One region of the Bradyrhizobium sp. UFLA06-06 genome, then DNA from elsewhere that is predicted to be linked to it. Evidence: predicted binding sites of a transcription regulator. Region 1 holds the regulator's gene; each other region holds the start of a gene.
The links. The regulator HrcA, encoded in region 1, represses chaperone genes, less so after heat shock. The targets are predictions, from matches to a motif close to GTTAGCACTCNCNNNNNGNGAGTGCTAAC.
Positions count from the first base shown of each region.

Region 2: a site for HrcA is predicted at 3,724-3,752, ahead of groES (co-chaperone GroES). Genes of this name have one in related genera too.
Region 3: a site for HrcA is predicted at 5,308-5,336, ahead of IF803_RS37145 (co-chaperone GroES). Genes of this name have one in related genera too.
Region 4: a site for HrcA is predicted at 2,429-2,457, ahead of IF803_RS07710 (co-chaperone GroES). Genes of this name have one in related genera too.

Region 1 covers NZ_JADFUD010000101.1:10,315-18,968, forward strand. Annotated here, with positions in the region: gene gshB (glutathione synthase) at 1-13, opposite strand, end outside; gene IF803_RS40330 (YraN family protein) at 39-425, opposite strand; gene rsmI (16S rRNA (cytidine(1402)-2'-O)-methyltransferase) at 412-1,365, opposite strand; gene IF803_RS40340 (penicillin-binding protein activator) at 1,688-2,902, shown strand; gene hemW (radical SAM family heme chaperone HemW) at 2,978-4,135, opposite strand; gene rdgB (RdgB/HAM1 family non-canonical purine NTP pyrophosphatase) at 4,122-4,757, opposite strand; gene rph (ribonuclease PH) at 4,769-5,482, opposite strand; gene hrcA (heat-inducible transcriptional repressor HrcA) at 5,653-6,741, shown strand; gene grpE (nucleotide exchange factor GrpE) at 6,907-7,512, shown strand; gene IF803_RS40370 (VOC family protein) at 7,552-7,977, opposite strand; gene IF803_RS40375 (AraC family transcriptional regulator) at 8,046-8,654, opposite strand, start outside.
Region 2 covers NZ_JADFUD010000033.1:36,756-45,409, forward strand. Annotated here, with positions in the region: gene IF803_RS25785 (hypothetical protein) at 1-59, opposite strand, end outside; gene IF803_RS25790 (hypothetical protein) at 405-629, opposite strand; gene IF803_RS25795 (phasin family protein) at 847-1,266, opposite strand; gene groL (chaperonin GroEL) at 1,666-3,306, opposite strand; gene groES (co-chaperone GroES) at 3,376-3,690, opposite strand; gene IF803_RS25810 (hypothetical protein) at 3,982-4,272, shown strand; partial or broken gene IF803_RS25815 (oxygenase MpaB family protein) at 4,345-5,290, opposite strand; partial or broken gene IF803_RS25820 (DUF932 domain-containing protein) at 5,672-6,082, opposite strand; gene IF803_RS25825 (acyl-CoA dehydrogenase family protein) at 7,119-8,654, opposite strand, start outside.
Region 3 covers NZ_JADFUD010000076.1:8,604-17,257, forward strand. Annotated here, with positions in the region: gene IF803_RS37120 (transglutaminase family protein) at 1-842, shown strand, start outside; gene IF803_RS37125 (hypothetical protein) at 1,807-2,160, shown strand; gene IF803_RS37130 (DUF3309 family protein) at 2,397-2,561, shown strand; gene IF803_RS37135 (exopolysaccharide biosynthesis protein) at 2,666-3,013, shown strand; gene groL (chaperonin GroEL) at 3,168-4,808, opposite strand; gene IF803_RS37145 (co-chaperone GroES) at 4,951-5,268, opposite strand; gene IF803_RS37150 (hypothetical protein) at 5,613-5,882, opposite strand; partial or broken gene IF803_RS37155 (IS701 family transposase) at 6,070-6,407, shown strand; gene IF803_RS37160 (hypothetical protein) at 6,436-6,711, opposite strand; gene IF803_RS37165 (hypothetical protein) at 6,921-7,169, shown strand; gene IF803_RS37170 (alpha,alpha-trehalose-phosphate synthase (UDP-forming)) at 7,431-8,648, shown strand; gene IF803_RS37175 (trehalose-6-phosphate synthase) at 8,566-8,654, shown strand, end outside.
Region 4 covers NZ_JADFUD010000006.1:195,973-201,235, forward strand. Annotated here, with positions in the region: gene IF803_RS07700 (DUF2274 domain-containing protein) at 1-159, shown strand, start outside; gene groL (chaperonin GroEL) at 351-1,991, opposite strand; gene IF803_RS07710 (co-chaperone GroES) at 2,082-2,396, opposite strand; gene IF803_RS07715 (hypothetical protein) at 2,688-2,984, shown strand; gene IF803_RS07720 (FAD-binding oxidoreductase) at 3,453-5,051, shown strand.

The sequences.
Region 1 (8,654 bases):
TCTTCAATTTCATAAGCGTGTCCCGCGAGGTCTTGAGGTTAATTAGGGCTGGCGTCGAATGCCGCTAACAGATGGCGCGGCAGGCTCTTCGGCGCAATCAGCACGGCGTCGAATCTGAGATCAAATTCGGCATGTTCGGGATGCGCCATCAGCCAGGCCTGGGCGGCATTGATGATGCGCAGCTGCTGCCGCGGCGTCACCGCATAGGCGGCGTCGTCGAGGCTGGCACGGGCCTTGACCTCGACGAAGGCCAGCAAATTGCGCCGGCGCACCACCAGGTCGATCTCGCCAAAGGGGGTGCGAAAGCGTCGTGCCAGGATGCGATAGCCCTTGGCGATCAGAAGCGCTGCGGCGCGGCTCTCCGCCGAGATGCCGGTCCGGAACGCCGCGACCCGCTCCGGCGAGGCGCTGTCAGTCTTCGCCATTGCCGTCCCCGGTGGTCTTCGCAAGCTCGAGGGCGCGGGCATAGACCTCGCGGCGCGGCCGGCCCGACAGCTCGACCGCATGGGCGACCGCATCCTTGACGCTGCCGCGGGCGAGCTGCGCCCGCAGCAGATCGTCGAGCGTATCCTGGTCCATCACCCCGGCATCATCGGCCGGCGGTCCGATGACCAGCACGAACTCGCCGCGCGTTTCCAGCGCGTCCGCGCTTGCCGCCAGCTCGGCGACCGGCGCGCGCGTGATCTCCTCGTGCAGCTTGGTCAGCTCGCGGCAGATCGCGGCATCGCGTCCGGCCATGATCGCGGCGAGATCGCGCAGCGTGTCCTGTACGCGGTTGCCCGATTCGAACATCACGAGCGTCGAATCGACCCTCGCGAGCTCGTTGAGCCGGGCGCGGCGCGCGTGCTCCTTCGCGGGCAAAAATCCCTCGAAGAAAAACCGGTCAGTCGGCAATGCCGCGACCGACAGCGCCGTCAGCACCGACGATGGCCCCGGCACCGCGATGACCGCATGCCCGGCGGCGCAGACGTCGCGCACCAGCTTGAAGCCGGGATCGGAGATCAGCGGCGTGCCGGCGTCGGAAACCAGCGCGATCGCGGCGCCCTGCGCCAGCCGCTCCAGGATTTTGGGCCGGGCCTGGGCCGCGTTGTGCTCGTGGTAGAGCGCGAGCTCGGCGGCGATCGCATAACGCTCGGTCAGCCGGCGCGTGATCCTTGTGTCCTCGCAGGCGATGACGTCGACACCGGCCAGCGTCTCCAGCGCGCGAAGGGTGATGTCGGCGAGATTTCCGATCGGGGTCGCGACCAGATGGAGCCCGGGTGCCGCCCTTGGCGCGGCCAATTGCTGGCCGCCGATCGAAAAGGTTCTGGCCGCAGCGCCTGTCGTGGCATCCGAACTCTGGAGGGAACTGGCTTTTGCGCGCATAATGCCAATCTAGAGCGTTTTCGAGCGAAGTGGGTACCGGTTCACGTGAAGAAAACGCGTCAAACCGAGAATCTAGAGCCCCGTTCCGATTCAATCGGAACGGGATAAGCTCTAGAGGGATGGCGGCGCTAGCGCCATATCCGCAAACGGCGGCGACGGAACGCTGCCTGACGGGGGAAATGGAGGCCGCGGCAAGGGCGCCGCGGGGCCATAATCCTTTTGTTTTAGTTAACTATTCGCCGAGAATATGCCTGAATCCACCCGCCTCATCAGAGCTGGATGGAGTCCTGGCTGATCACGGTCGGCCAAGAGAAGAGAGACGATGGAAGGCCCGCATCACCGCAAGTCCCCGCCGTCGGGCACCACCCGGCGGACCGCGCTCGGCCTCCTCGTGGGCGCGCCGCTGCTGACGGCCTGTTCCGGCGTGCAGCAAAGCTTGAGCCAGTTTTCCAGCCCGCTCGGCGGCAACCAGGAAGGCGGTCCTGCCGGGCCGCAGCAGCAGCCGCAGGCGGTCGGCACCGGGCAGGTCAAGATCGGGCTGATCCTGCCGCTGTCGGCGTCCGGCAATGCCGGGCTTGCCGCCCAGTCGATGCGGAACGCGGCCGAAATGGCGCTGGCGGAATTTCAGAACCCGAACATCCAGCTCCTGATCAAGGACGATGGCGGCAGCGCGCAGGGCGCATCGCAGGGTGCCCAGCAGGCGCTGTCCGAAGGCGCCGAGATCATTCTGGGACCGCTGTTCGCAGGCTCGGTGCCGGCCGTCGCGCAACTGACGCGGCCGCGCGGAACCTCGGTGATCGCATTCTCCACCGATTCGAGCGTGGCCGGGCGCGGCGTCTATCTGCTGAGCTTCCTGCCGGAGTCCGACATCAATCGCATCGTCGACTACTCGGCGGGGATCGGAAAGCGTTCGTTCGCCGCGATGGTGCCTGATAACGCCTATGGCAACGTGGTCGAGGCCGCGTTCAAGCAGGCGGTCGGCCGCAAGAACGGCCGCGTCGTCGCATTCGAGAAATATGGCGCCGATCGCGCGACGCCGGCGCGAACCGTGGCGCAGGCGCTCGGCCAGGCCGATGCGCTGCTGATCGCCGACGATGGTGATTCGGTCGTCGCGACCGCCGATGCCTTGACCGCGGCGGGCGCCAATCTGCGCAACATCCAGCTGCTCGGCACCGGGCTGTGGGACAATCCGCGGGTGTTCGCGAGCCCCGTCTTGCAGGGCGGCCTCTACGCCGCGCCCGATCCGTCCGGCTTCCGCAGCTTCGCCGGCCGCTACCGCAGCAAATATGGCGGCGAGCCGGTGCGCACTGCAACGCTTGCCTATGATGCGGTGGCGCTGATGGCGGCGCTCGCGCGCACGCAAGGCGCGCAGCGCTTTGCGCCGGAGACGCTGACCAATCCATCCGGCTTCGCCGGTATCGATGGTCTGTTCCGCTTCCGCTCCGACGGCACCAATGAGCGCGGCCTTGCGGTCATGAAGGTGGCCTCAGGCGGCAGTACGCCGGTCGCAGGCTCGCCGAAGAGTTTTGGCGCTTAATTTCGTCAGGCGGTCAAGCTGCCTTGTCGAGCGCCGGCACCCGCCAGCTACTTTGCATGGGGTTGTTTTCGATATTTAGGCCGCGAGATCCGCGACGACGGCGTCGAGCACCGGGAATCCCGACTTGGTCACGCGCAGCCGTCCGTCGGCATCGACGGCGATCGCGCCTTCCTCGCGCAGCATCGCGATCCGGTGCGGATCGAGCTGGCGGCCGGAGAGTTTCGCATAGCGCTTGGGATCGATCCCCTCGGCGAGCCGCAGCCCCATCAAGAGAAACTCGTCGGCGCGTTCTTCGCTGTTGAGGCTGTCATCGCTGACGACGCCGTGACCGCGCTCCTCGACGTTCAACAGCCATGCCTCGGGGCGCCGCTCGGTTGCGGTCGCGTGCCTGACGCCATCGATGTCGAGCCTTCCATGTGCGCCGGGGCCGATGCCGGCATATTCCTCACCGCGCCAGTAGACGAGGTTGTGCTTGCACTCGGCGCCGGCACGGGCGTGGTTGGAGATCTCGTAGGCCGGCAATCCCTCGCGGGCGCAGACCTCCTGCGTCACGTCGTAGAGGGCGCGCGCGGTCGCTTCGTCCGGCGTCTGCAATTTGCCGGCGGCATGCAGCCCGAAGAACGGCGTGCCTTCCTCGATCGTGAGCTGATAGAGCGACAGATGCTCGGCCGCTTCCGAGATCGCCTGCTTCAGTTCATCGGCCCACATCCGCGGCGTCTGGTCGGGGCGGGCATAGATCAGATCGAACGAGTAACGGTCGAATGCAGAGCGCGCGATCGCGACCGCGTCGAGCGCCTCGCGCGCGGTGTGCAGGCGGCCCAGTGCCTTCAGCGAGGCGTCATCCAGCGCCTGCACGCCGAGCGAGACGCGGTTGACGCCGGCAGCGCGATAGCCGCGAAAGCGCGTCGCCTCGACGCTGGTCGGATTGGCCTCGAGCGTGACCTCGACATCGCGCGCCACCGTCCAGTGCTTGCCGATCGCATCGAGCACGGCACCGACGGTCTGCGGCTGCATCAACGAAGGCGTGCCGCCGCCGAGGAAGATCGAGGACACCTGTCGCCCCGGCACGCGCGCGGCCGTCGTCTCGATCTCGCGGGCGAACGCGCGCACGAAGCGCTCCTCGTCGACCGGCGCATGCCGCACGTGGCTGTTGAAATCACAATACGGGCATTTCGACAGGCAGAATGGCCAGTGCACGTAGACGCCGAAGGCTGCTCGGTCAGCGTGGCTCAAGGCAGATCTCCGCGAGCTTCACGAAGGCGCGGGCGCGATGCGACAGGCCGAGCCCGAGCGGCGGCAGGCCGTGCTTCTCGATGCTGGTCATCTCGCCGAAGGTCCGTGTGTAGCCGTCGGGCAGGAACGCCGGATCATAGCCGAATCCGGCGGTGCCGCGCGGCGGCCAGACCAGGGTTCCATCGGCGCGGGCCTCGACCTCCTCGAGGTGATCGTCGGGCCAGGCCACGCACAACGCCGAGACGAAGTGGGCCTTGCGCCGGTCCGGTGCGGTGGCGCCGCGTTCCTGCAGCAGCCGCTCGATCCGCGTCATCGCCGCCATGAAATCCTTGCCCTCGCCGGCCCAGCGCGCCGAGTAGATCCCGGGCGCGCCGTCGAGCGCGTCGACCACGATGCCGGAATCGTCGGCGAAGGCGGGCAGTCCGGTCGCCTTCGCTGCCGCGATCGCCTTGATCGCCGCGTTGGCACGAAAACTGTCGCCGGTCTCCTCGGGCTCGGCGAGGTCGAGCTCGCCCGCCGACACCACCTCCACGCCGTGCGGCGCCAGCAGTTCCCGCATCTCGGCAAGCTTGCCGGGATTATGGGTGGCGATGACGAGCCTTCCGGTGATTCGGCGGTGCATGGCCAATCTGACTACGCCACCGCGATCTTTTGCAAGTCGACCAGACGCGCGACACCTTTGCGCGCCAGCGCCATCAGCGCCAGGAATTCGCCTTCCGAGAACGGCGTCTTCTCGGCGGTGCCCTGCACCTCGATGATCCGGCCGTCACCGGTCATGACGAAATTGGCGTCGGTGTCGGCTTCGGAATCCTCGGCATAGTCGAGGTCGAGCACCGGCGTGCCCTGGTAGATGCCGCAGGAGATCGCCGCCACATTGTCGCGCAACACATTGGTCTTCAGCATGTTGCGGGTCTTCATCCAGTTGATGCAGTCGGCCAGCGCCACCCAGGCACCGGTGATCGAGGCGGTGCGGGTGCCGCCGTCGGCCTGGATGACGTCGCAATCGACCGTAATCTGGCGCTCGCCGAGCGCCTCGAGATCGACGGCCGCGCGCAGCGAGCGGCCGATCAGCCGCTGAATCTCGACCGTCCGGCCGCCCTGCTTGCCGGCCGAGGCCTCGCGGCGGGTGCGTTCCAGGGTGGCACGCGGCAGCATGCCGTATTCGGCGGTGACCCAGCCGCGGCCCTGGCCCTTCAGCCACGGCGGCAACCGCTCTTCCAGCGTGGCGGTCACCAGCACATGGGTGTCGCCGAACCTCACCATGCAGGAACCCTCGGCATATTTGACGACGCCGCGTTCCAGCGACACGGGACGCAGTTCATCGGGTGCACGGCGGCTTGGCCGCATGAAATCCTCCAGAAATCCGAGAAAATTGGCTGGCCGTGCTTGTAGGAGGGGGAAGGGGCAGCGGCAAGGGTTTTCGGCCCCGGCTGGGTCCTGTACGACGGGGCCGAATGCATGCTTGTCATCGGCCCCTCGGATCGACAAATTATGCAGTAATTGTGAGGGACTGGAGTGTGACTCACCACGATCCGATTGGCCTGATCGCGCCGCATGCCGGGCTCGCCCAGCTCAACGAGCGTTCGCGCGACATTTTTCGTCAAATCGTCGAAAGCTATCTCGCGACCGGCGAGCCGGTCGGTTCGCGCAACATTTCGCGCCTGATCGCATTACCGCTGTCGCCGGCCTCGGTCCGCAATGTGATGTCGGATCTCGAGCAGCTCGGCCTGATCTATGCGCCGCACACCTCCGCCGGCCGGTTACCGACCGAACTCGGGCTGCGCTTCTTCGTCGACGCGCTGATGCAGGTCGGCGACCTCACCGAGGCCGAGCGCCAATCGATCCAGACCCAGCTTGCGGCCGTCGGCCGCGCGCAATCCGTCGAGGCCGCGCTTGGCGAAGCCCTGACGCGGCTGTCGGGGCTGACCCGCGCCGCGGCGGTGGTGCTGACGCAAAAGTCGAATGCGCGGCTGAAGCACATCGAGTTCGTGCGGTTGGAGCCGGAGAAGGCGCTGGTCGTGCTGGTCGGCGAAGACGGCCAGGTCGAAAACCGCGTGCTGGCGCTGCCGCCGGGTGTTCCATCCTCGGCCCTGACCGAGGCGACCAACTTCCTCAATGCGCGGATTCGCGGCCGGACGCTGGCTGAAGCGCGGCTCGAGCTCGAGACGGCATTGACGCAAAACCGCGCCGAGCTCGATCAGCTCACGCAAAAGGTGGTCGCGGCGGGCATCGCGAGCTGGTCCGGCGGCGAGAACGAGGACCGCCAGCTGATCGTGCGCGGTCACGCCAATCTGCTCGAGGACCTGCATGCGCTTGACGATCTCGAGCGCATCAAGTCGCTGTTCGACGATCTCGAAACCAAGCGCGGCGTGATCGATCTGCTCGGCCGCGCCGAACGCGGCGAGGGCGTGCGGATCTTCATCGGCTCGGAGAACAAGCTGTTCTCGCTGTCGGGTTCCTCGACCATCATCGCGCCCTACGGCGACGCCCAGGGCCGGATCGTGGGCGTCCTCGGCGTGATCGGACCGACGCGGCTGAACTACGCGCGGGTGATCCCGACCGTCGATTATGCGGCGCGCATCGTCAGCAAGATGCTGGGCGGCTGACCGGAGGGCGATTTCGCTTTCATTTGACGGGTTTTCTTCACCCAAGCCGGAGATCCCAGTTCCCGAGACCGGTATGTTGCGCTTGATTTTCGCCGCCCAAAGCACGATATCCCGGCAAGCAATCCCCAAGATTTGAACCGACGCGAGTTTTCGAGAAGGCAAGCCATGACCGATCCGAACCGGGCCAATGACAACACCGAGAATTCGGCGCCGACGGGTGAGCCCGTGGTCTCGAAGCCCTACATCATGCCTGACGAGCCCGAGGCCGGATCGGCCGAGGCGCTGACCAAGGAACTCGCCGAGGCGCGCGACCGCACGCTGCGCACGCTGGCCGAGATGGAGAATCTCCGCCAGCGCACCCGCCGCGAGGTCGCCGACGCCAAGACCTACGGCATCACCGGCTTTGCCCGCGACGTGCTCGATATCGCCGACAACCTGCAGCGCGCGCTCGATGCGGTGCCGGCCGAGACCAAGGAAGCCGCCGATCCCGGCCTGAAGGCGCTGATCGAAGGCGTCGAGCTGACCGAACGTTCGCTGCTCAACGCGCTAGAGAAGAACGGCGTCAAGAAGTTCGACCCGATCGGCGAGAAGTTCGATCCGAACTTCCAGCAGGCGATGTTCGAGGTGCCTGATCCGTCGGTGCCGTCGGGCACCGTGGTGCAGGTCGTGCAGGCCGGTTACATGATCGGCGAGCGCATCCTGCGTCCGGCCCTGGTCGGCGTCTCCAAGGGCGGCGCCAAGGCCGCCCCGACCGCCGACATCACTGCCTGATCTCGGCTGCCTGTTTGTGAGCTCGCGGATTGCGCGGGCTCACGGTCGCGGCTTTTCGTGTGCCTTCGGCCAATAGGTGCCGAAGCTCCAGAGATTTCCTTCCGGATCGCGGCAGGCGAAGTCGCGGCTGCCATAGTCGGTGTCTCGCAGTTCCATCTCGATCCTTGCGCCGGCAGCCTTGACCTTCGCGTGCAGCGCGTCGGGATCGTCGACGGCGATATAGATCGAGTCCGTGCGACGGTTGTCGAGGTCGCCGACCAGCCGGCCATATGCGTCGTCACGGCTCTGGCCCAGCATCAGCATCGAGGATCCATAGGCGAGCTCGGCGTGATGGATCACGCCGCCATCGCGGTAGACGACGTGTTCGGTGAACCCAAGCACCGTCGTGAGCCAATTGGTCATCGCCTCGGCGTCCTTGCAGCGCAGGGTCGGATAGATGCGGGGCGGTTCGATGTCGTGCGTCATGGTCGCTCACCTCCTTGGCTGACGGCGCCATCCTGCACGAGGCAACGCGGCCTCGGCTTGAAGGTTTGTTACCAGTCCGCCAGCCCATCGCCGGCGTGAACCAGCCGGCGGTCGGTCAGCGCCTGGCGGCGCGCCCAGGCGGTTGGCGGTTCGCCCGCGAACTCGACGAACTCGCGGGCGAGATGGGCCTGATCGGCATAGCCGCTTTCCGCCGCGATCCCCGCCCAGCCAAGCGCGGCGCCGCTTTGTGCCAGCCGGCTCGCCCGGTGAAACCGCATCATGCGCGCCAGCGATTTGGGGGCGAGGCCGAGCTCGGACCGAAACCGGCCGGCCAGATGCTTGCGGCTCCAGCCGATCTCATCGGCCAGTGCCGTGATGCTGACAGCACCGGCCGAACGCGCCAGTTTTCGATAGGCGAACGTGACTTCGGGAGACGGCATGTGGCCGGCGCGGCGCAGCACGAACGCCTCGATCAGGTCGAAGCGGCGCTGCCAGCACGCCACGGCGCCGAGCTGCTCGCGCAGACGACGGCCATCGTGGCCGAGCACATCGTCGATATCGACCATGCGCCCGACCAGGTCGGTCACGGCGCCACCGAAGAAGCTGTAGGCGCCGAGCGGCGTGAAATCGACCTGCACGCAGGCGGCGTGGCCGTCGGACTCGATGTAAACAGGCCC
Region 2 (8,654 bases), on a different contig from region 1:
TCTTCTTGCCCGGTGGCTTGCTCGTCATACTGAATGTGAGGTGCGGGTACTTCTTTCATCTTCGCATCATCCGCTTGAAAAGATCGGCCGCGAGACGTCGGAAGATGCTAGATATGCACGAAATACCTCGCGCGAACACGACTTGTATGATGGCTATCAGATCCTGCAGTATCATCTCAAGCAAATGCGGTACAGATCGTACGTAGATCCATCTGGCTCAACGGGACCGAGTCTTCTCTGAGAAGCTCCAACGATACGCCTGCGCTATCAAGATCGACCTTTGAGCTGTCGATTCCGTGTATATTTATTTCTTGCAGGCTAAGTGGACTTCGCAGTGCCATTGCCCTCGGCGCTGCTGCCTTGGCGGCGGCCCTGTCGTGCTCTCTACACAGCAGGCCGCTCGCCTACTCGACGCCGATGCTGAAGGGGCAGATTGGCGGGAAGTTGCGCGCGTTGTTCGCCGCGAGCCTCACAGCGGTGCGCAGCGCCCGCAGGACCGTCGCCACGCACCACTTCGGCCACGTCGTCCGGTTCGCGCTGGCGAAATTCTTCGCGATCACCACGCCACCCAATTCGATGTCGCGCTGGCGATACGCGGAATGGAGCTGAACATCGCGGGCGCGTCGCACGGCTTTTTTGCCGCTGTCGCGCCTGGACGGACTCAAAGAAAACGGCCCCGGCGGGGCGGGCCAGGGCCGTCAACTTGGAAGGTGCGTCAGCCAAGTGGGGTCAAGGAAGACGCGAAAACAGTTGTAGCGATCAACCGACCTCATGTTCAACTATATCAAGGTTTAGAGCTGGTGTAGAGCCGTAAGCCTCCTGTGCCGGCCGGCCTGCCGTCCTTCCTCAGGCGGCGTGATGGAGAGCCCTGTCGACGTGCTTCTTGACTTGCCCGCGCATGTCTGTCGTAACCCTCTGGCCGAGCTCCCACAATTCCTTGTTCTGGTCGAAGGCCTTGCGGGCTCGCTCGGTGGACAAGGTCAAGACCTCGGACGCCGATCCGCTGCCAAGCAGATGGGCGAACAAATCGAACGCGAAGGCGGTATTGGCGTGAGAGATTTCGAGCACCTTGAGCCCGTAATCGGTCGCGACGCCCGCATTGCGCGAGTACGTTTCGCTCAACGCCTCGGTCATCTGTTCAGAGGCTGTGCGCGCGCGAGCAAAGCTCTCCACAGCTAGATCGCCGACCACTCCGGGCAATGCGATCTTCGGGAAACCCAACAACGGCATTCCGAGGATGTTCGTGCCGTTCACCGTGACTTTCATTTCACTTTCACTCAAGGCGCAGTCCCCTTCTCGCGCGAAAGGATCGCTCGCAACGCTTGCATGCGTCACGACAGCGCTGACGCTCCGTGTTAGATTCTGAGTTTTGGGTGAGCTTCGATCCCGCCCCGACACTATTCTGCGGGACGAAGGCGCCACTGTCGGTTCGGTTTGCGACTCTCGCGGAGAATTTCTTGAAATTGTCAAATCAAGCCAACGTATATTTATGGAGAGTGTTGTGCATAACGTGCGTGCTGTGAGCAGCGGAAGGCTCCTGTATCGGCGTGAGGTTGTGCGAAGTATCATCGGCATTGGCTGCGCTACCAGGCAGTTTGCGCGCAAACAAAAACCCTGGCATCGCTGCCGGGGTTTTGCATTTCTTGGATCGCTTGAGCGCGGACTTTAGAAGTCCATGCCGCCCATACCGCCGCCCGGAGGCATCGCGGGGCCGCCGGCGTTCTTCTTCGGCAGTTCGGCAACCATCGCTTCCGTGGTGATCAGGAGCGCGGCAACCGAGGCGGCGTTCTGGATCGCGGTGCGTACGACCTTGGTCGGATCGATGATGCCCTTGCTGACGAGATTGACGTACTCGCCGGTCTGACTGTCGAAGCCGAACGCGTACTGATCCTTCTCCAAGATCTTGCCGACGATGACGGAACCATCCTCGCCCGCGTTGATCGCGATTTGGCGGGCCGGAGCCGACAGCGCCTTGCGCACGATCTCGACGCCGGTCTTCTGGTCGTCGTTCTTGGTGCGGATGCCCTTGAGGTGCTCGGAGGCCCGGAGCAGGGCGACCCCACCGCCCGGCAGGATGCCTTCCTCGACGGCCGCGCGGGTCGCGTGCATCGCGTCATCAACGCGATCCTTGCGCTCCTTCACCTCGACCTCGGTCGCGCCGCCGACGCGGATCACCGCGACACCGCCTGCGAGCTTGGCAAGACGCTCATGCAGCTTCTCACGGTCGTAGTCCGAGGTGGTCTCCTCGATCTGCGCCTTGATCTGGGCAACGCGGGCGTCGATGTCGGCCTTCTTGCCACTTCCGTTGACGATCGTGGTGTTCTCCTTGTCGATCATCACCTTCTTGGCGCGACCGAGCATCTGCAGCGTGACGTTCTCGAGCTTGATGCCGAGGTCTTCCGAGATCGCCTGGCCGCCGGTCAGGATCGCGATGTCCTGCAGCATGGCCTTGCGGCGATCGCCGAAGCCCGGAGCCTTGACGGCTGCGACCTTCAGACCACCGCGGAGACGGTTCACGACCAGCGTGGCCAAAGCCTCGCCTTCGACGTCTTCAGCGACGATGACGAGAGGCTTGCCAGTCTGCACCACGGCCTCGAGCAGCGGCAGCAGCTCGTTCAGCGAGGAGAGCTTCTTCTCGTTGATGAGGATGTAGGCGTCGTCCATCTCAGCGCGCATCTTGTCGGCGTTGGTGACGAAGTAGGGCGAGATGTAGCCGCGGTCGAACTGCATGCCCTCGACGACGTCGAGCTCGGTCTCGAGCGACTTGGCTTCCTCGACCGTGATCACCCCCTCGTTGCCGACCTTCTTCATGGCGTCAGCGAGGAACTTGCCGATCTCGGCATCGCCGTTGGCGGAAATGGTCCCGACCTGGGCGATTTCCTCGTTCGAGGTCACCTTCTTGGAGTTTTTTTCTAGATCCGAGACGACGGCCTCGACTGCGAGATCGATACCGCGCTTCAGGTCCATCGGGTTCATGCCGGCGGCAACCGATTTAGCGCCTTCACGGACGATCGCCGCAGCCAGCACGGTCGCCGTGGTGGTGCCGTCGCCGGCAGCATCCGCCGCCTTCGACGCCACCTCCCGCACCATCTGGGCGCCCATGTTCTCGAACTTGTCCTCGAGCTCGATCTCCTTGGCGACCGCAACGCCGTCCTTGGTGATGCGGGGCGCGCCGAACGACTTCTCGAGCACCACGTTGCGGCCCTTCGGACCGAGGGTGACCTTCACCGCATTGGCAAGGATGTCCACGCCACGCAGCATGCGATCGCGGGCATCGACGCCCAGTTTGACCTCTTTAGCTGACATATTTTCCTCCTTGAATTGAGATTCGTCTCTCACCTGCGAGGCAGGGATGAGCGTTTGCGGCGGTCAGCGTTAGGCCGCCTTCTTGGAGCCGGCGACGCCGGTGAGAACACCCATGATGTCGCTCTCTTTCATGATCAGAAGCTCCTCGCCGTCGATCTTGACCTCGGTGCCCGACCACTTGCCGAACAGGACGCGGTCGCCGACCTTGACGTCGATGGGGATCAGCTTGCCGGCTTCATCGCGGCCGCCCGGGCCAACGGCGATGACTTCGCCCTGCGAGGGCTTTTCCTTGGCACTGTCCGGAATGATGATGCCGCCAGCAGTCTTCTCTTCGGCGTCGATACGCTTGACCACGACGCGGTCGTGAAGCGGACGGAATTTCATGCGATCCTCCTTGGCTTTTGTGATTATTGTTGGATTGGCAGTCGCAATAAGCGAGTGCTCACCGCTTCTCACATAAGTCTGTGACACTCCGGCGCAAGAGCTTGGACCATGTCGCCTGTTCGCCCTTGGTGTCTGAACCGTGCCCCTCACTTTGCCGGGGCTGTTTTGGGCAGGATCGGACGTGGCTGCGGGCATACTAAATCGACGCACCAACGCGGAAGTAGGTCCTAGCCCAGAACAGGCCCAATATGCTTTGATGCGCCGGTTGGGACTGAGACGCATGGGTGGCTGATGTACATCTTCATTCGAAAGTACACCAAGGTTCGTTCGGTTGCGGATGCTGCTCGCCGCGCCAAAAGCGGCATTGGTCAGATCCTAAGGGAATCGCACGGATTCAGATCTTATTACGTATTGGATGGGGGCGATGGCGTCGGTGTCGCTGTGATGATATTCGAGGACCGCGAAAGCGCCAATGCTGCGAACGATAAAGTTCTGGATTTCGTTCAAGCAAGCCTGCATGACCTTAATCTTGGAGACCCCGAAATCATCGCCGGGGAAGTTTTGGTGAAGGTAGATGCGTAAGTCTTTCGCGTGTCGGTTGTCGCGGGAGGACCAAAAGGGTCGCCGCTACGTCGGCGGCTGTCCCGGACTGCTTCACCTGTTCCAGCGCTCTTCCAACCTAGGGCGTCCTATCCATGCCCTGTTCAGGCACCGGGTTGTCCAGCCCAGCTGCGGCGTTCCCTGCAGTCGCGCTTGAGCTTCCTGGTAGGGGCCGACGTAGCGAAGCTGGGTCGGTATTTTGGATGCGACGTATTCGTGCAAGGGCACGTTCTGCGGCCTTCCTATCGCACTCGTCAAAGGCAAATCCGAAGCCGGTGCGCAATCGGTCCGGCAGCAGCTCGGCACTCAGGGTTTGATACCAGCGCGGCGGCCGCAACCATGGTCGCCCGCCGGCGAAGATCTGTCGGGCCACCTCGCGCGCGGCCGTGCTGACGGACAATGTATCCGATTGCATCACCGCCGCGGTGTAGGCGGCGAACGCGTCCCAATCCGCCGGCAAGTCGCTCGACGTCAGCCCGAACAATGCCCCAAACAGCCGGCTCTCGGCCCAATAGCGCTCGCGCTCTTCGACCGTGAACGGAGGCAGGATCAGGTCGTGGACGGCCAGAGCAGTGTCGACGAGGGTCGCGTGGACCCAGCGCAACGCTGCGACCTCGTTGGCGCGGTAGGGCGAGCCGCTCTCGAACGGACCGATTGCTTCGGGCAGGCGGCCGACGATCATGGTATGGCGGTGGTGCAGGTGCCGGGCAGCGGTAAGGGCCGCATCGAGCGAGCCGAACACCATCGTAAACACTACGTCAAAGGTTCGATGGAAGCGACCGATCGGATCCGCGAAGGTTCGCGAGTGCTCGGCCACGGCGGCGGCGACCCAGGGATGCGCCAGCTGAAGCAGCAAGGCACGACCGGCGCCCAAAAAGGTGATGGCTTCTCGGTCGATCCGCCAGGTCATCGACCCGGGACCAAAAATGCCCTCGACCGGTCCGGCGGCCCGAGCCCGGACGAAATCAAGAGCGAGCTCAAGGTCGCTTTCGGAGACCAAATGCGCACCTTCCGAAGCAGACGGGGGCATTCCACTGGTCCGTGCAGTCTATCGCAATTCAGCAAGCCATAGCTCTCTCAACCTTGTCGCATGATGTCCACCCGCGCGGAATACGGCGGCCTGACATTTGGTCGAATCCCGTGCGGGTAAGACTGAGCCGGATGCGGCGGCTGCTACGGCACCGTTTGCTGAAGAAACTGCCCCGCCGCCGCCGTCTTTCATACTTCCTCTCGAAAGCTTATTGTTTCGGTCGAACGAGCTCACTTGGCAGCGCTGTCGTTCAGAGTATCTTATTCTGCGATTCAAGAACTCCCGAAACGAAACGCGAGGAACGCTCATGACCGTTGCTGGTTAAAACATTACCGCGCGCTCGAGAGCGTTTTTGATCTGCTCGACGCGATTGGCGGTCAGGCCGTATAGCAGGTTGATTGCTGCGAGTGTCGCGGGAAGCTGCCGCAGGTAAGTGGCCGGCGCGCCAACTTGGCTTGCAAGCTGGCCGAAGCTCCAGTGGGTCGGGACGAGCGGCGTGTCCGAGCCGGGCAGCATCAAGGCCAGGGGCTCAGGATCAGTACCGCTCGCCTCGACATGGATGAGCGCGCTGTCGACCACGCGCGTCCGGCTGCGGTCCGGGCAATCGCGCATCGTGCAGGCCAATTCGTTGAGTGACAGATAACTCATCCGCCGGACGACAGAACCACTCCGAGGACACCCGACCAACGCGCTCGCCGCGGCTCACATCCACCCTGTAACCGAAACTGGGGGGCGGCTGGCATCAACAATCTGCGTATTCATGGGAGCAATCTCCATGACGGGCGCCGGAAGACTCTTCTCCGACCCTCAACCCGTCACGGCCAAGGCCGCTCCCCTCTGCCTCCCTGTATCGTCGGTCGGCAACGCCAACGCCCAAAACGTGCGACCAAGACGCGCGACCAAGGCCTTCGAGCAAGACCCGCGACGGCGACTCACGATATCCGCCGCGCCGGAGTTTCCGTCAGGAATGGAAGCCGAAGGGTGAAAACCCGGCGCAAGCCGGGATTTCAGCGCCAGCCGACAGCCCGGTCCTGCAGGGAGACGGCAATAAAATCAGCCAACGCTTGACAAGACATTTAACCGGCATCGTAGAAGGCGGCTTGATAAAGCTCCTCGACTTCGTGACTTCGTCTGGCGTCAACTGGGAGAATTCGTTGCCGCGGGCGCGCTTTGACAGTCGCCCTTTATTCTGTTGCGAGAATCCAAGCAGTCTGGTGAGGGGCCGCTGCGCCATGCGATCATGTTTTCGACGCCCGAGCGGAATGAATTGAAGCTCTGCAAGAACCGGGCTTTACTCGGAAGATCCTGGTCGATGGAAGCGGCATGGCGGAGGACGAGGGGCTCTCGTTTCGAATCTGAACTGACAGCTAGCTTATATTCCGGAGCGATACGGCGGGCCGCTGATGAAGCCCGCGAATTCTTGCTGAAGTATGGCCGCGAGTATTTAGCGCTAGATGTTAACTATCGAGCCGCAAAATTCTGTGAGCGCAAAAATTGTTGGCCGTAGCTTTTCCGAAGAGACCTACTTCCGGATTCTAGGCTGCCCGGTGTCGGCCGAAATGGCTCCATCATTAGCGTAACGCATGGTTTGAATCTCAAAATGGTCTCGCCTCTCGCGCGAATTTCCTCTGTTCCTAGGCTCTTCGCCGCCGCCTTCGGGGAGACAGGCGGTCTTGACCCGCCCGATCACTGGTTTGTTGGCGTGGCAAGCGCTTGCTGAGGATCGAGCGTGAATCGGCGTGCTCGCAATGCCGGCGACCATAGGATCGACCTCCTCGCTCCGCTTGCTAGCGAGACATTAGACATACTGCTCCAATTTGAGGTAATCGTCTGTGAGGACAGGTGAGCGGATGGAAGAAGCTGCGTCTTGAAGAAAGGCATTCAGAGTCCGACTGGCGCGAATGCGGCCTTCGAAACATGGGCGCGCCGGCGCGCGAGAGCGAAGAGCTGCGAATTCCGAACTGATCAGGTCAGGGGCGGCTGCGGCACAATCTGAGGCGGAGGAGCAACCAGCAGATATGACGGCTTGTGCCAGTCCTAGTGTGGCGAGCCAGCCCGCATAGATTAGCACCGCACCGTCTGTCTCGCTGAGCCCAGAGAGTTCCTTAATTGCAGCAGCATGGACTGGCGCCGCACCAAGAGACAGAAAAAGATCGGCTATTTCGTCACGTGTGGCTCTAGAGAGAAGGCAGCGGCCGAGATGTGATAGGAGCGTCTCGGTCGGACCTTCGAAGATACGGAGAATGCGGGCATCTCGATAGATTTTAGCGACAGGCGTTCCCTCATCGTATCCACGGCCACCCAGCAGTTGGACACATTGATCAGCGACGAGGCCGCACCACTCCGACGATAAAACCTTCGTTGCCGATGCAAGGTGGACGTTAGGCGCGCCCTGCGCTGAGACAAGTCGGCAGGAAGCATACAGCATTGCCTTCACTACTTCGCGCCGGAGTACCATCTGCCCAAATAACTGCTCGATATAGCTATTCTCAATCATGCGCAGCTTACCTAGTCGACGATGGCTCGCATAAGAGGCTGCAACCTGGATAGCGCGCTCAAGGGCTCCAAGACCCATTGCCGCCACACCGATACGCCCGCGGTTCATGCTAGATGATGCTGCTCCCCAGCCGTCTTGATCGCGAGAGAGCACGTAAGCGCTCGGCACCTCGACATCTTGGAACTCCAGAGTATTTTGGATAATGCCACGCAAACCCAGTGTGCGATGCTCGTGGGTGACCTTTAGACCCGGAGCCTGCCTATCAACTAATACACCAACGAGCCGACCTTTCGCATCTGGACCAGAGGCTCGGGCAAAGCAAACGATCCAGCGAGCCCAGTCAGCGAGGCCAATCCAGATTTTGCGGCCAGTGATGCGAACTCTATCTCCGTGTATAAAAGCCGATGCCTCTATATGCCGCGGGGCAGAGCCAGCTCCAGGCTCCGTCAAAGCGAAAGCGCAAAGGTCGCCGCGTGTTGCACCCCACATGACCTGCCTTTGTTCAGGGACGTGCGGCGCCGCTTCGATGCAGGGCAAGGCCAGGAAGTTATGGATGACGAGGGTAGAGGCAGCCGAGATATCAAAGGATGCGGTGGCGGAGATGAGGTCGATTGCCTCTTGCAAGGGAAGAGCTAATCCGCCGTGCTCTACTTGTGTAGTGAGGCCGAACAGTCCATGCCTTGCAAATATGCTGTGTAGGGTGGGAGGAAATGCCCGACGGTCATCCGCATCTGCGAAATTCAACTGACTCAGGTCATCGATTAAACTGGAATATAGGTTAGGTGCAGCACCTTCAGCTGTACGTTCCTGCGATTCCCCGAATAGCGGGTAAAATTG
Region 3 (8,654 bases), on a different contig from region 1:
ACACGACGACCTATCGATTCAACGAACACGTGCACCTGTTGCCGCACCGCTTGATGCTTCGTCCGCGCGAAAGCCGCGAGCTTCGTTTGATTTCGAGCAACGTCACGGTGACGCCGCATGCGGCCTTGACCTGGGCGCACGATGTGTTTGGCAATGCAATCGCGACGGCCACGTTTCAGATGACAGCCTCCAACCTGGTGATCGCCAGCGTCGCGGAGCTTCAGCTCGACGCGGTTGCATGGCCGGTGTTCGATATCGCTGTCTCGGCCATGTCTTACCCATTCCGCTATTCTGATGACGATTGGACCGATCTCGGCGCCCTGGCTCTCCCCCAGTTCTCGGACACGGCGGGGGTCCTACGAAGTTGGGCACAAATGTTCGTTCGAGGAAGTCGGACTGATACGCTGTCGCTGCTAAAGGACCTGAGCGTCGGCGTTTCGGAAGCTGTCCGGTACCAGAGCCGTGAGGATGAGGGTACCCAAACGCCGGTAGAAACGTTAAATCGTGGCTGGGGGTCATGCCGGGATTTCGCGATGCTGTTTACCGAAGCAGCACGCATGCTCGGGTTCGGAGCCAGGATCGTCTCCGGCTATCTTTACAATCCAGAGCAACAGAGCGTCGGATCGAGCAATGCGGGATCAACCCATGCGTGGGCCGAGGTCTTCGTACCGGGCGCCGGCTGGATCACTTTCGACCCGACGAATCGCAGCCTCGGCGGCCTCAATCTGATCCCAGTCGCGGTCGCGCGCGACATCCGGCAGACGATTCCAGTGTCCGGCAGCTTCGTCGGCAGCATCGGCGCCTTCGCCGGGATGTCCGTAGAAGTTCTTGTCACATCATAGATCGACGCATTGGACCTTCGGCAACCTTTCTGATCAGTCGTTCAGCTTCAAGGCCCTCACGTTTTCTAGAAGGGACTTCAGGCGCCCGCTCATGATGGGCATCGCCTGTTGCGCCTACTCGTCAGTGGGGCTTGGGCCAAAGAGTGACATTGCGATCAGTGATGCCGTCCTAATCTGATGGCAAATTCCCTTTCGTTAAATTTTCTTGAATGAGCAATTTTGACCATGAGCTCGCGCCGCGTTGCGGCACAATACTTCTCACCGCCCTGCTCTCGGCATCCATCGATGATTGAGAGAATGTTTGCGAGGAGCGCAGCTATAGCCAAATGATTCCCGCTAACGGCAACACCCGCTGAAGGATCGCCGCTAGGCAGAATGGAATTGGGCGATTGGCATAACCTGTCGACAGACTTTCAGGGCTGTCGCTGACCCACGTCAATCCACACGAAACAAACAAATCGGCGATAGCTGGAACTCTTGTCGGCTTTGCCCTGTTCATTCTTTGTCCGATTCCGGACGCATAAGAATTGGTGGATACTATGAAAAGAATTCTATTAGCGACAGTCTCTGTTCTCGCATTCGCTTCTCCGTCGTTCGCGGCGGAGACTGGCAAAACCGTTGGCCAATCGCCCTCCTCGTTCTACCTGGCTCAGGATACTGCGACCATGAAGTGTCAGATCGTCGAGAGCCAGCCTGCTGCCGGCGGCAGCATGAAGGTTGTCGGCGCCGCTCACACGACAAAGGCCTCGGCAGAAGCGGCTTTGAAGGCGGACAAAACTTGCGCCAAGTAATCGGTTAAGTCGCGGCGCGAGTACAAAGGCGGCTCTGCGAGTTCGCTAGAACCACGAATCCTCGGATCCGCCCCCACCAGCGCCTCGAGCGCCCTGGGTCGAGGTTCTTTATCGGCCAGCGGCACGCAATCGACTTGCCGCTAGAGATGCTCCAAATTCGAGAGGATACGACCATGAACCAGCAGACAATGAAATACGCGATTGCGGTCGCACTCTTCGGTGCGGCGACGCTCGCCTCGGTGCTGCCTTCGGGGGCAGCTCCGATCTCGCCGAGCACGACTCTTCCGACAGAAGCGGCTTCGTCGTCCGCAGTGACAGAAGTCTACTACCGACGCCACTACCGCGGTCGCGGCTACTACGGCGCTCCGGGGGCCGCAATTGGTCTTGGCATCCTGGGTGCCGCGGCTGGAGCCGCCGCCTACGGGGCCTACGGAGCCTACGGGCCAGGCTACGCGCCGGGCTACTATGCGCCAGATTACTACGGCGGCCCGTATCCCTATCGCCGCCAATACTACGCCCCGTATTGAGGGCACGAGCGACGCTGTTTGGGCGTGGCAACCTCTGTCACAGACCATTCCCACTCAACACGCGCTCGAGCGCGCACTGGATCGCGATGGCGCGGCTGCGCCCTTGTGATCCGGTCAACTGCATCGGCCCCTCCTATCCGGGGTCGCCTGCGGACTCTTGCAGGAGGTCGACGACTCGCAAGACAGACAAAACTTGAGACCCAATATCCACAAGGTCCCACCAAAGGAGTCGGACAATGTCGATCGGACTTATCCTCATCATCCTCCTCATCATCTTCCTGCTTGGTGGCTTCAGCGGCCGCTTCGGCGGCTACGGCTACGGCTATGGCCACGGTGGGATGGGGGTCATCGGTACCATCCTGGTCATCCTCGTCGTATTGCTACTTCTGGGTCGGCTCTGACCCTCGCAGGGTCGGCTGTGTCGACCGGGCGCCTCCCAAAATATCCTTTCCCCGCGTACCGGGTCCCAACGAGCTCGACCAGCTGAAGCCGACAATGCCCGCCGATGAAGGGGTGTTTGTGCCTGCCTCGGTCCTGCTGCAGCGGCTGCACGACGAGGCACCGGCAAGATCGCTTTACCCTGGGCTGGCTGATGGGTCGCCTACACAAGCGCTCCTTCGGCCCTATTATGCCGCTGCTCGCTGTGGTCGCTATTGCACCGGATGTCTCGATCGTAGCCGGCCTGCTACTCATGATCCCCGCGTCCCAGATGATCGCGGTCTTCGGTCTAATCACGGGGGCGACCAACCAGGGCGGAGCTATGCACTTCCCAAAATCCAGTAACGGTGGGGTGAGTCCTGACTGGTTTGGTAACAATTCTCACCCGCCACCCGGCTGCAATGCAAAGTGCTGATTTTGAGATATTGCACAAGGCGTCCTCACGGAAATCCGTGAAACGGCGAGAATTCATCACGCTTCTCGGCGGCCGCTTTTTACTGATTCCTGCAAAAAAGGCCCAAGCATCTCTGCCGGGCCTTCGTTATTGTTGAGCTCTGAACGAGTAGGACTTAAAAATCCATACCACCCATGCCGCCACCTTGAGGCATGCCGCCACCGCCGGCGTTCTTCTTTGGCAATTCGGCCACCATGGCTTCGGTAGTGATCAGGAGCGCCGCAACAGAAGCCGCATTCTGAATCGCCACACGAACGACCTTGGTCGGGTCGATGATGCCCTTGGTGACCAGGTTGCCGTACTCGCCGGACTGGGAGTCAAAGCCGTAGCCATACTGATCCTTCTCCAGGATCTTGCCGACGATAACGGAGCCGTCCTCGCCAGCGTTGATCGCGATCTGGCGGGCCGGCGCAGACAGCGCCTTGCGCACGATCTCGACGCCGGTCTTCTGGTCATCGTTCTTGGTGCGCAGCCCCTTGAGATGCTCGGAAGCACGCAGCAGGGCGACGCCGCCGCCCGGCAGGATGCCTTCCTCGACGGCCGCGCGGGTCGCATGCATCGCGTCATCAACGCGATCCTTGCGCTCCTTCACCTCGACCTCGGTCGCGCCGCCGACGCGGATCACCGCGACGCCGCCCGCGAGTTTGGCAAGACGCTCCTGCAGCTTTTCACGGTCATAGTCCGAGGAGGTCTCCTCGATCTGCGCCTTGATCTGCGCCACCCGCGCCTCTATGTCGGCCTTCTTACCGGCGCCGCTGACGATGGTGGTGTTCTCCTTGTCGATCATCACCTTCTTGGCGCGACCGAGCATGTTGAGCGTGACGTTCTCGAGCTTGATGCCCAGATCTTCCGAGATCGCCTGGCCGCCGGTCAGGATCGCGATGTCCTGCAGCATGGCCTTGCGGCGATCGCCGAAGCCCGGAGCCTTCACGGCCGCGACCTTCAGACCGCCGCGGAGGCGGTTCACGACCAGGGTCGCGAGCGCTTCGCCCTCGACGTCTTCCGCGATAATCACAAGCGGCTTGCCACTCTGGACGACGGCTTCCAGCAGCGGAAGCAGTTCATTCAACTGAGATAGCTTCTTTTCGTGGATGAGGACGTAGGCGTCTTCCATTTCGGCGCGCATTTTGTCGGCGTTGGTGACGAAGTACGGCGAGATGTAGCCGCGGTCGAATTGCATCCCTTCGACGACCTCGAGTTCGGTCTCGAGCGACTTGGCTTCTTCAACCGTGATGACGCCCTCGTTGCCGACCTTCTTCATGGCGTCGGAGAGGAACTTGCCGATCTCCGCGTCGCCGTTGGCCGAGATGGTGCCGACCTGGGCGATCTCCTCGTTCGAGGTGACCTTCTTGGAGTTCTTCACGAGATCGGCGACCCCGGCTTCCACCGCGAGGTCGATACCGCGCTTCAGGTCCATCGGGTTCATACCGGCGGCAACCGCCTTCGCGCCTTCACGGACGATCGCAGCCGCGAGCACGGTCGCGGTGGTGGTGCCATCGCCAGCTGCATCTGCCGATTTGGAGGCAACTTCTCGCACCATCTGCGCGCCCATGTTCTCGAACTTGTCCTCAAGCTCGATCTCCTTGGCGACGGTGACGCCGTCCTTGGTGATGCGGGGAGCGCCGAACGACTTGTCGAGCACGACGTTCCGGCCCTTGGGCCCCAGCGTGACCTTAACCGCATTGTTGAGAATTTCAACACCGCGCAACATCCTGTCGCGGGCGTCGACGCCGAACTTAACTTCTTTGGCCGACATAATGATCTCCGTTTTCAACTGGTCAGATCCAAGGACCGTGCGACTGGACGAGCCCTTAAGTGGCGGGACTTGAATTTGCAGGCCTCGTCCTTCGAGACGCGGGCTGCAGGGACGGCTCAGGATAAGGAAAATTGGCTGGCGTCTATGCGACCTTCTTCTTGGCGGCGGGCAGCTCAGTGAGAACGCCCATAATGTCGCTTTCCTTCATGATCAGTAGTTCCTGACCATCGAGCTTGACCTCGGTGCCTGACCACTTGCCGAACAGGACGCGGTCGCCAACCTTGAGATCGATGGGAATCAGTTTGCCGGATTCATCTCGGCCGCCTGGGCCAACCGCCGTGATCTCGCCCTGCGAAGGTTTTTCCTTGGCAGTGTCCGGAATGATGATGCCACCAGCGGTTTTGTCTTCGGCCTCAATGCGCTTGACCACAACGCGGTCGTGAAGCGGACGGAATTTCATGCTGTCCTCCTGTTTTCTTGTTGTTGTTGCTTTGGACGAAATGGCAGTCGTGGCCAGCGAGTGCTAATCAGCACATAAGCCGCCGCAAGGGGACGTACAAGACCGTCCCGAAACGATATTCTGCTCAGAGCAACACGAAATAGCTGCCAAGACCGCGGCGGCTAAGGATCCGGTGAAGGCCAGCTGTGTGGTGCGAAAGTCGTTGGACGCCGCATCATCAGATTTAAGAAAGCTTCCCATCGCGCAGGGGCATTGCGTTGTTCTCGACGTGCGCCAGAATGCGCCGGACGTCGGTCGCTTCTTGTGCAGCCATTCAGCGGTGCTTGTCGAGATCGAGTGGTGCGTCACTCACGAGGCGCGTCGGCATCAATGCGCTGAGCGTCAGCCAAATCGACCGGGTCGATGGAAATCCTCTCCACCGTTGAAGTGCGCGGCGGCGCCGCCGGCACCGTGATCATAGTGGCAACCCGGCGAAACGCCTCGAACGACAATCCTTCGATCATCTCCTCATCGGTGATGACCTCGTAGGCACCCGGAGGCAAGAGGCGGTCGACGCCCTTGATCCGGAAGGGATGCTTGAAGGTGACCGTTTCGCGTCGGGAGCGCATGGTCATGATCGGCTATCCTTCAGAAACGGCTTTGCATCGGCGCGATAGTGAAGCAATCCGTTTACAGTGCTCTTTGTGCCGAGATTAGCTAACTCTTTATCATGAGATGGCTGCGAAGTCACCAAACACAAGGCAATACACATCGCGGATTTGTTATAGATGCCGGCGGACGAAATGCTTGCTGATGCCAAGTGAAAAAATGCGAGTTGGCGATCGGCAAGCATCGCGACTCGGAGAGAAGAAATGCTATCTCGCAAATCTACCAGCCGAGATAGACTTGCAGCGGTCGGCTACAACCGTCATGGCGCGATGGGACGGTTCTGGCACGGTCTTCATCGTCACGCTCTTATGACGATGGTTGCTTACGCCTTCTTGCAGCACTTCCGCATTGCCAAGACGGGGCGCAAAAATGAAACGACGGCCACCACCTCAGCCCAACCTGCCAGCCGCGCGTCCCGCCATCGTCGCTCTCATTCTTCAGCCATCAGATCCGCGATACGGGTACTGCAGAACACAGGTCAGCGAAGAGCAAGGCGTGAACAAATCTGCCAAAGTCGTGTTAACGCCCACCCGAAGCACCTTTATGATCATGCAGGAAACGGGCGATCCGCGTCTTCAACACGGTGGCGTCGTGCGATTTGCCCGAGGCCGCGTGCTCGAAGAGCCTGCGCTGGACGTCAGTAGGCAGATCATTCCATTCGCTGACAAGGGCGGCACCCAGACATTCCAGGACTCTGCGCTCCACATCGCGCAAATCGCTGGCTTCATAGGGTAAAGGCCACGCCAACTCCTGCGCTCCGCCTTCCTCGTCCCAACGGTCGAGAGCGGTTGCCATTTCTTCTCCCGACCTTGGCCTTCGACCTTTCTTTTTGACCATTCTATATAGTCGCATATATCGGCATTAAGCGCCATTCGCTCGATCGCGGGGCGATCCGAAGCGCCAATCCTTCCAGTACCGAGAATGCCGCGGCCGCGGAACTCGGTAGTTCGCCCATCGGTTATTGCAGCGGTTTGTTCGCGCGGCGTACAGACTCAAGGCTCACCATGGATGTGATCGTTACACCGGCAGAGGGAGGCACGGTTTGGCAGCTGACGGACCTGCTCGGCCGCTCGATGGGGCGCATCACGGCAAGCGCTCCACGTCAGTTCATGATCCATCCGGAGGGCCACGCATCGGAAACTATGGCCGGCATACAGCAAGGGCCGCACGCCTCGCTCGACGCCGCACTGGCTGAGATCGAGAGGCACACCCGGGGCGTCTGCCGTCGAAATCCTGGCGAAGATCAGCTTTAGACAGCGCCCAACAATCCAGATCGTCGGCAGAGTATCCTATATTTACTGCGGGAAGATCTATATGTTTTACAGGTAACGCCCGCCCAGATTGCCTGATGACGGGACCGTCAGTTCCGGTAGAAGGAATTGTGGATTTTCGCGCGAGGACCGAGCGAATGTGGGCTCCGGCGGATGTCACCGCCGATCATTGCGTTGCCGTGTTCGCCGAGATCTTTTGGCGGCTCGGCTCGACGCAACCCTGACAGTGCGGAGGGAACCCGCTTGAGCCGCTTGGTCATCGTCTCCAACCGTGTCGCCTTGCCGGCAGAAGCTGCGCAGCGCAGCGGCGGGCTCGTGACCGGCCTCGTCGACGCTCTGCATCAGGCTGGAGGCTTATGGTTCGGGTGGAGTGGCAAGCTTGGAGAAACAACAAAAGAGCCGAACGTTTTTGAGACCGAGGGAGTGACGTACGCTACCGTCGATCTTACCCGCGCGGACCATGACGGCTACTACAGCGGCTTCTCCAACGCGGCACTGTGGCCCTTATTCCACTATCGCCTTGACCTCATGAACTTTACCCGCCGGGACTTGGCCGCCTATCGACGGGTGAACGCCGTGCTCGCCGACGCCCTCGCGCCCCTGCTCAGCCCGAGTGACCTCGTCTGGGTGCATGACTACCATCTGATCCCGATGGCCGAGGAACTTCGCCGCGCCCGCGCCACACAGCGGATCGGGTTTTTCTTGCATACGCCGTTTCCGTCTTTGGGGGTGCTGGCGACCCTTCCTCACTACGGCGACCTGCTGAAATCACTGTGCGCTTACGATCTCGTCGGCTTCCAGACGGTGGAGGATTTGACCGCCTTCCATGACGCCATCCTTCGCCGTGCAGGAGGCACGATTTCGTCCGATGGCCACGTTCACGCTTTCGATCGGGTTCTGCGCGCCGGCGCCTTCCCGATTGGTATCGATACTGAAGCGATCGCCGAAATGGCTAGTCGCGCTGTGAAATCCCGAACGGCCCGCCGGCTGCAGGAGAGTCTCCGGGGGCGCAAGCTCATCATTGGGGTGGACCGGCTGGATTACAGTAAGGGTCTCGAGCACCGGTTCAAAGCGTTCGCCGCCTTTCTCGAGGGCTATCCCGCATACCGCAACCACGTCCGCTTGCTGCAGATCGCCACCGCAACGCGCAGCGACGTTCCTGAATACCGTGCGTTGCGACAGAGGCTTGGTGCGCTGGCGGGCGACGTGGCCGGTCGCTACGCGGAACTCGATTGGGCGCCGATCCAGTATTTGAACAGGAGCTTCTCGCAGCGTTCGCTCGCTGGCTTCTTTCGGCTCAGCCGCGTCGCTCTTGTCACTCCGTTGCGCGACGGAATGAACCTGGTTGCCAAGGAGTATGTCGCTGCACAGAACCCCGATGACCCTGGCGTGCTCGTTCTCTCGCCCTTTTGCCGGCGCGGCCTACGAACTCGACACTGCCGTGATCGCCAACCCGTATGACCCCGA
Region 4 (5,263 bases), on a different contig from region 1:
AGCAAGGAGGAGGTTGCCGAACTGATCCCGTTCATGTTGGAGGCATTTCTCGATAGTGACGCGGATTACAAATCGAGGCAAAAGGATGACAAACGTAAAAAATCGAGCCGACTGGACTGCTTGCAGGGCTTGCGTGAACCGGCGAACGACTCGGCCTGAGGGTTTAGGTCGTCCTTGCGAGAGTAGTCAGAGCTGAGGCTCCGCCGGAGCCCGCGTCTCCGCTTGATTCAACCCCTGCTGATGGGTCACCTCCGCGCAGCTGTTGTAGTCGAGTCGGACCCGTAGCTAACGCGGAAAGGCCCGGCAGCGATGCCGGGCCTTTTTTTCTCTTGAGCGCTGAACGGTTGGGCTCAGAAGTCCATGCCACCCATCCCGCCGCCTGGGGGCATCGCGGGACCGCCGGCGTTCTTCTTCGGCAGCTCGGCGACCATCGCTTCCGTGGTGATCAGGAGCGCGGCAACCGAGGCAGCGTTCTGGATCGCGGTACGGACGACCTTGGTCGGGTCGATGATGCCCTTGCTGACGAGATTGACGTACTCACCGGTCTGACTGTCGAAGCCGAACGCGTACTGATCCTTCTCCAGGATCTTGCCGACGATGACGGAACCATCCTCGCCCGCGTTGATCGCGATCTGGCGAGCCGGAGCCGACAGCGCCTTGCGCACGATCTCGACGCCGGTCTTCTGGTCGTCGTTCTTGGTGCGGATGCCCTTGAGATGTTCGGAGGCCCGGAGCAGGGCGACGCCGCCGCCCGGCAGGATGCCTTCCTCGACAGCCGCGCGGGTCGCGTGCATCGCGTCATCAACGCGATCCTTGCGCTCCTTCACCTCGACCTCGGTCGCGCCGCCGACGCGGATCACCGCGACGCCGCCTGCGAGCTTGGCGAGACGCTCCTGCAGCTTCTCACGGTCGTAGTCCGAGGTGGTCTCCTCGATCTGCGCCTTGATCTGGGCAACGCGAGCGTCGATGTCGGCCTTCTTGCCGGCGCCGTTGACGATCGTGGTGTTCTCCTTGTCGATCATCACCTTCTTGGCGCGACCGAGCATCTGCAGCGTGACGTTCTCGAGCTTGATACCGAGGTCTTCCGAGATGGCCTGGCCGCCGGTCAGGATCGCGATGTCCTGCAGCATGGCCTTGCGGCGATCGCCGAAGCCCGGAGCCTTGACGGCCGCGACCTTCAGGCCGCCACGCAGGCGGTTGACGACGAGGGTGGCGAGGGCTTCACCTTCGACGTCTTCGGCGACGATGACCAGCGGCTTGCCGGTCTGCACCACGGCCTCGAGCAGCGGCAGCAGCTCGTTCAGCGAGGAGAGCTTCTTCTCGTATATCAAGATGTAGGCGTCGTCCATCTCAGCGCGCATCTTGTCGGCGTTGGTGACGAAGTAGGGCGAGATGTAACCGCGGTCGAACTGCATGCCCTCGACGACGTCGAGCTCGGTCTCGAGCGACTTGGCTTCCTCGACCGTGATCACGCCCTCGTTGCCGACCTTCTTCATGGCGTCGGCGAGGAACTTGCCGATCTCGGCATCGCCGTTGGCCGAAATGGTGCCGACCTGGGCGATCTCCTCGTTCGAAGTGACCTTCTTCGAGTTCTTCTGGAGGTCCGCAACGACGGCTTCGACCGCGAGGTCGATACCGCGCTTCAGATCCATCGGGTTCATGCCGGCGGCGACCGATTTAGCGCCTTCACGGACGATCGCGGCAGCCAGCACGGTCGCGGTGGTGGTGCCGTCGCCGGCAGCATCCGCCGCCTTCGACGCCACTTCGCGCACCATCTGGGCGCCCATGTTCTCGAACTTGTCCTCAAGCTCGATCTCCTTAGCGACGGCAACGCCGTCCTTGGTGATGCGGGGCGCGCCGAACGACTTCTCGAGGACGACGTTGCGGCCCTTCGGGCCGAGGGTGACCTTCACCGCATTGGCAAGGATGTCCACGCCGCGTAGCATGCGATCGCGGGCATCGACACCTAGTTTGACCTCTTTAGCTGACATGTTTGTCCTCCCTGAATTGAAATTCGTCTCTCACCTGCGAGGCAGCATCGGCAGGCGCTCCTCAGAGGTGAGCGTTTGCGGCGGTCAGCGTTAGGCCGCCTTCCTGGAGCCGGCCACGTTGGTGAGAACGCCCATGACGTCGCTCTCCTTCATGATCAGAAGCTCCTGGCCGTCGATCTTGACCTCGGTGCCGGACCACTTGCTGAACAGGACCCGGTCGCCTACCTTGAGGTCAATCGGGATCAGCTTGCCAGCTTCGTCGCGACCACCGGGACCGACGGCGATCACTTCCCCCTGGGAGGGCTTTTCCTTGGCAGTATCCGGAATGATGACGCCGCCAGCGGTCTTCTCTTCGGCGTCGATGCGCTTGACCACGACGCGGTCGTGAAGCGGACGGAATTTCATGCGATCCTCCTTGGCTTTTTGATTATTGCTGGGTTGGCAGTCGCAATGAGCGAGTGCTCACCGGTCCTCACATAAGTCCGTGACACTCCGGCGCAAGGGGACCCACGTCGCCTGTTGGTCTTGGTGTCGAACCGCGCCCCTCACTTTGACTACGGCTGTTCGCGGGAGATCGGACGTGGTTGCGGGCATACCAAATCGACGCGAGTGACCCGACGCGGAAGTCGGTCCTAGTACAACGCCGGCTCAATATGCTTTGATGCGCGGGTTAGGACTGAGATAGATGGGTGGCTGATGTACATGTTCATTCGAAAGTACACCAACGTTCGCTCGGTTGCTGACGCTGCTCGCCGCGCCAAAAGTGGCATCGGTCAGATCCTAAGGGAATCGCACGGATTCAGATCCTATTACGTATTGGATGGGGGCGATGGCGTCGGTGTAGCTGTGATGATATTCGAGGACCGCGAAAGCGCCAATGCCGCGAACGATAAAGTTCTGGATTTCGTTCAAGCAAGCCTGCATGACCTTAATCTTGGAGACCCTGAAATCATTGCCGGGGAAATTTTGGTGAAAATAGAATCTGATGCGTAAGTCTTCCGCGCGTCGGTTGTCGCGGGAGGATCGTGCGCGGCGGTGCTGACGGACAATGTATCCGATTGCATCATCGCGGCTGCGTTGGCCGCATCCCAATCCGCTAACGAGCTCGAGGTCGCTTTCGGAGACCAAATACGTATCTCCCGAACCAGACGGGGTATTCCATTGGTCTGTGTAGTCTATCGCAATTCAGCATGCCAAGCTCTCTCAAGGTGTCGCACGACGTCCACCCGCGCGGAAGGCGGACTGACATGTGGTCGCACCCCATGCGGGTAAGACTGAGTCGGGTGCGGTGGCCGCTGCGGCGCCGTTTGCTGAAGGAACTGTCCCGCCGCCGCCGTCTTTCATACTCCTTCTCGAAAGCGTATTGTTTCGATCAAACGAGCTCACTCTGCAGCGCGGTCGTTCAGAGTATCTTGTTCTTCGATTCAAGAAGCTCTCAGCAACGAAACGCGGGGAACGCTCATGACCGGCGCAAGGCTGAAACATTACGGCTGGGGACGGGAAGGCGAAGGCATGAGCGCGGAAGAGCGGGCGTTTGTCCTCGGCCGCTACCATGCCAAGTTTGGCGCCCGCGAATTCGACACGGTAACTGTTCCCGGCCTTGAAGAGCTATCCTTGCGGGAGCCGCGCGTGGTGCTGCCAGCTTCGCTCACGCCGTTCTGCACGACCGAACGCTACGACCGCGCCGCGCACACTTACGGCAAGTCCTATCCGGATTACGTCAGGGCCATGCTCGGCGATTACGGTTGCGCGCCCGATATCGTGGCCTATCCACGCAACGAGACGGAGATATCGGCTGTCATGGACTGGGCGGGGTCCGTCGGTGCTTCGCTGACGCCGTTCGGGGGCGGATCCAGCGTGTGCGGTGGCGTCGAGCCGCTGGCCGATGGCATCAAGCACAAGGCGGCCGTCACGTTAGACCTGCGCAATCTCTCCAAGGTCGTCGAAGTCGATCCGGTCTCGCGCGCCGCATTGATCGACGCCGGCACCTATGGGCCATCGCTGGAAAACCAGCTCAAGCCGCACGGCGTCACGCTGCGGCATTTTCCGCAGAGCTTTGAGTATTCGACCTTGGGCGGTTGGATCGCGACACGATCGGGCGGCCACTTCGCCAGTCTCTACACCCATATCGACGATTTCGTTGAAAGCCTGCGTGTCGTGACGCCGGTTGGCGTCGTGGAGACGCGCCGGCTTCCCGGCTCGGGCGCGGGGCCGAGCCCCGACCGCATGTTCATTGGCTCGGAAGGAATCTTAGGCGTGATCTCGCGCGCATGGATGCGATTGCAGCCGCGTCCAAAATTCCGCGCCGGCACATCGGTTCGCTTTCCCACTTTCTTCGATGCCGCGCGCTCGGTGCGTGCGGTGGCACAAGCCGGCCTCTATCCCTCCAATTGCCGCATCCTGGATCCGCAGGAGGCGTTCAACACCGGTGCGTCCGACGGCAGCTCCGCCATCATGGTGCTTGCATTCGAATCGGGCGATCATTCCCTGGACGCCTGGTTCAAGCGTGCGCTCGAATGCTGCGCCGACCACCGCGGGACACCGGAGCCCGCAGAGGCCGGCGACGCGCATCTCGAAGGCGCGGCAGGCATCTGGCGCAACGCGTTCATTCGCATGCCCTATGCGCGCGAATTCTTGGCGCCCGTTGCTATCATCAACGATACGTTCGAGACCGCCATCACCTGGGATCGGTTCGAAAGCTTTCACGATCAGGTCAAGGCGGGAACAGAACAGGCGATTCTGCAAGCGACCGGAGTGAAGGGTGAAGTTACCTGTCGCTTCACCCACGTCTACCCGGACGGGCCAGCGCCCTACTTCTCCTTCCACGCACGCGGTCGGCACGGTGCGCTGCTCGCGCAGTGGAAGGCCATCAAAGACGCGGCGAGCGACGTGCTAATCGCGGCAGGCGGCACCATCACGCATCACCATGCCGTCGGCCGCGATCACCGACCCTGGTACGACCGGCAGCGGCCACAGCTTTTTGCCGCCGCGTTGCGGGCCGCCAAGCGCGAACTGGATCCCCACGGCATGCTCAACCCGGGTGTCCTGATCGATCCTTAGGCGGGTGCCGTTGACGCGGGTGTGGTGACCTCAGGATCTACTTGGACGAGAGAGTTGGAAGGCAATTTTGATCGCCGTGCTAGGCGTGGATATTTTCGCCGAAGCGTGGCTCAAACGCTCGGTCCGTGGTTCGCTAAGGCCCGCAGTCTGTCGGCCTCACGCTGGCGCGTAGTCAGCGCCACGACTGCGCCAGTTGTGGCGAGGACCTGAAT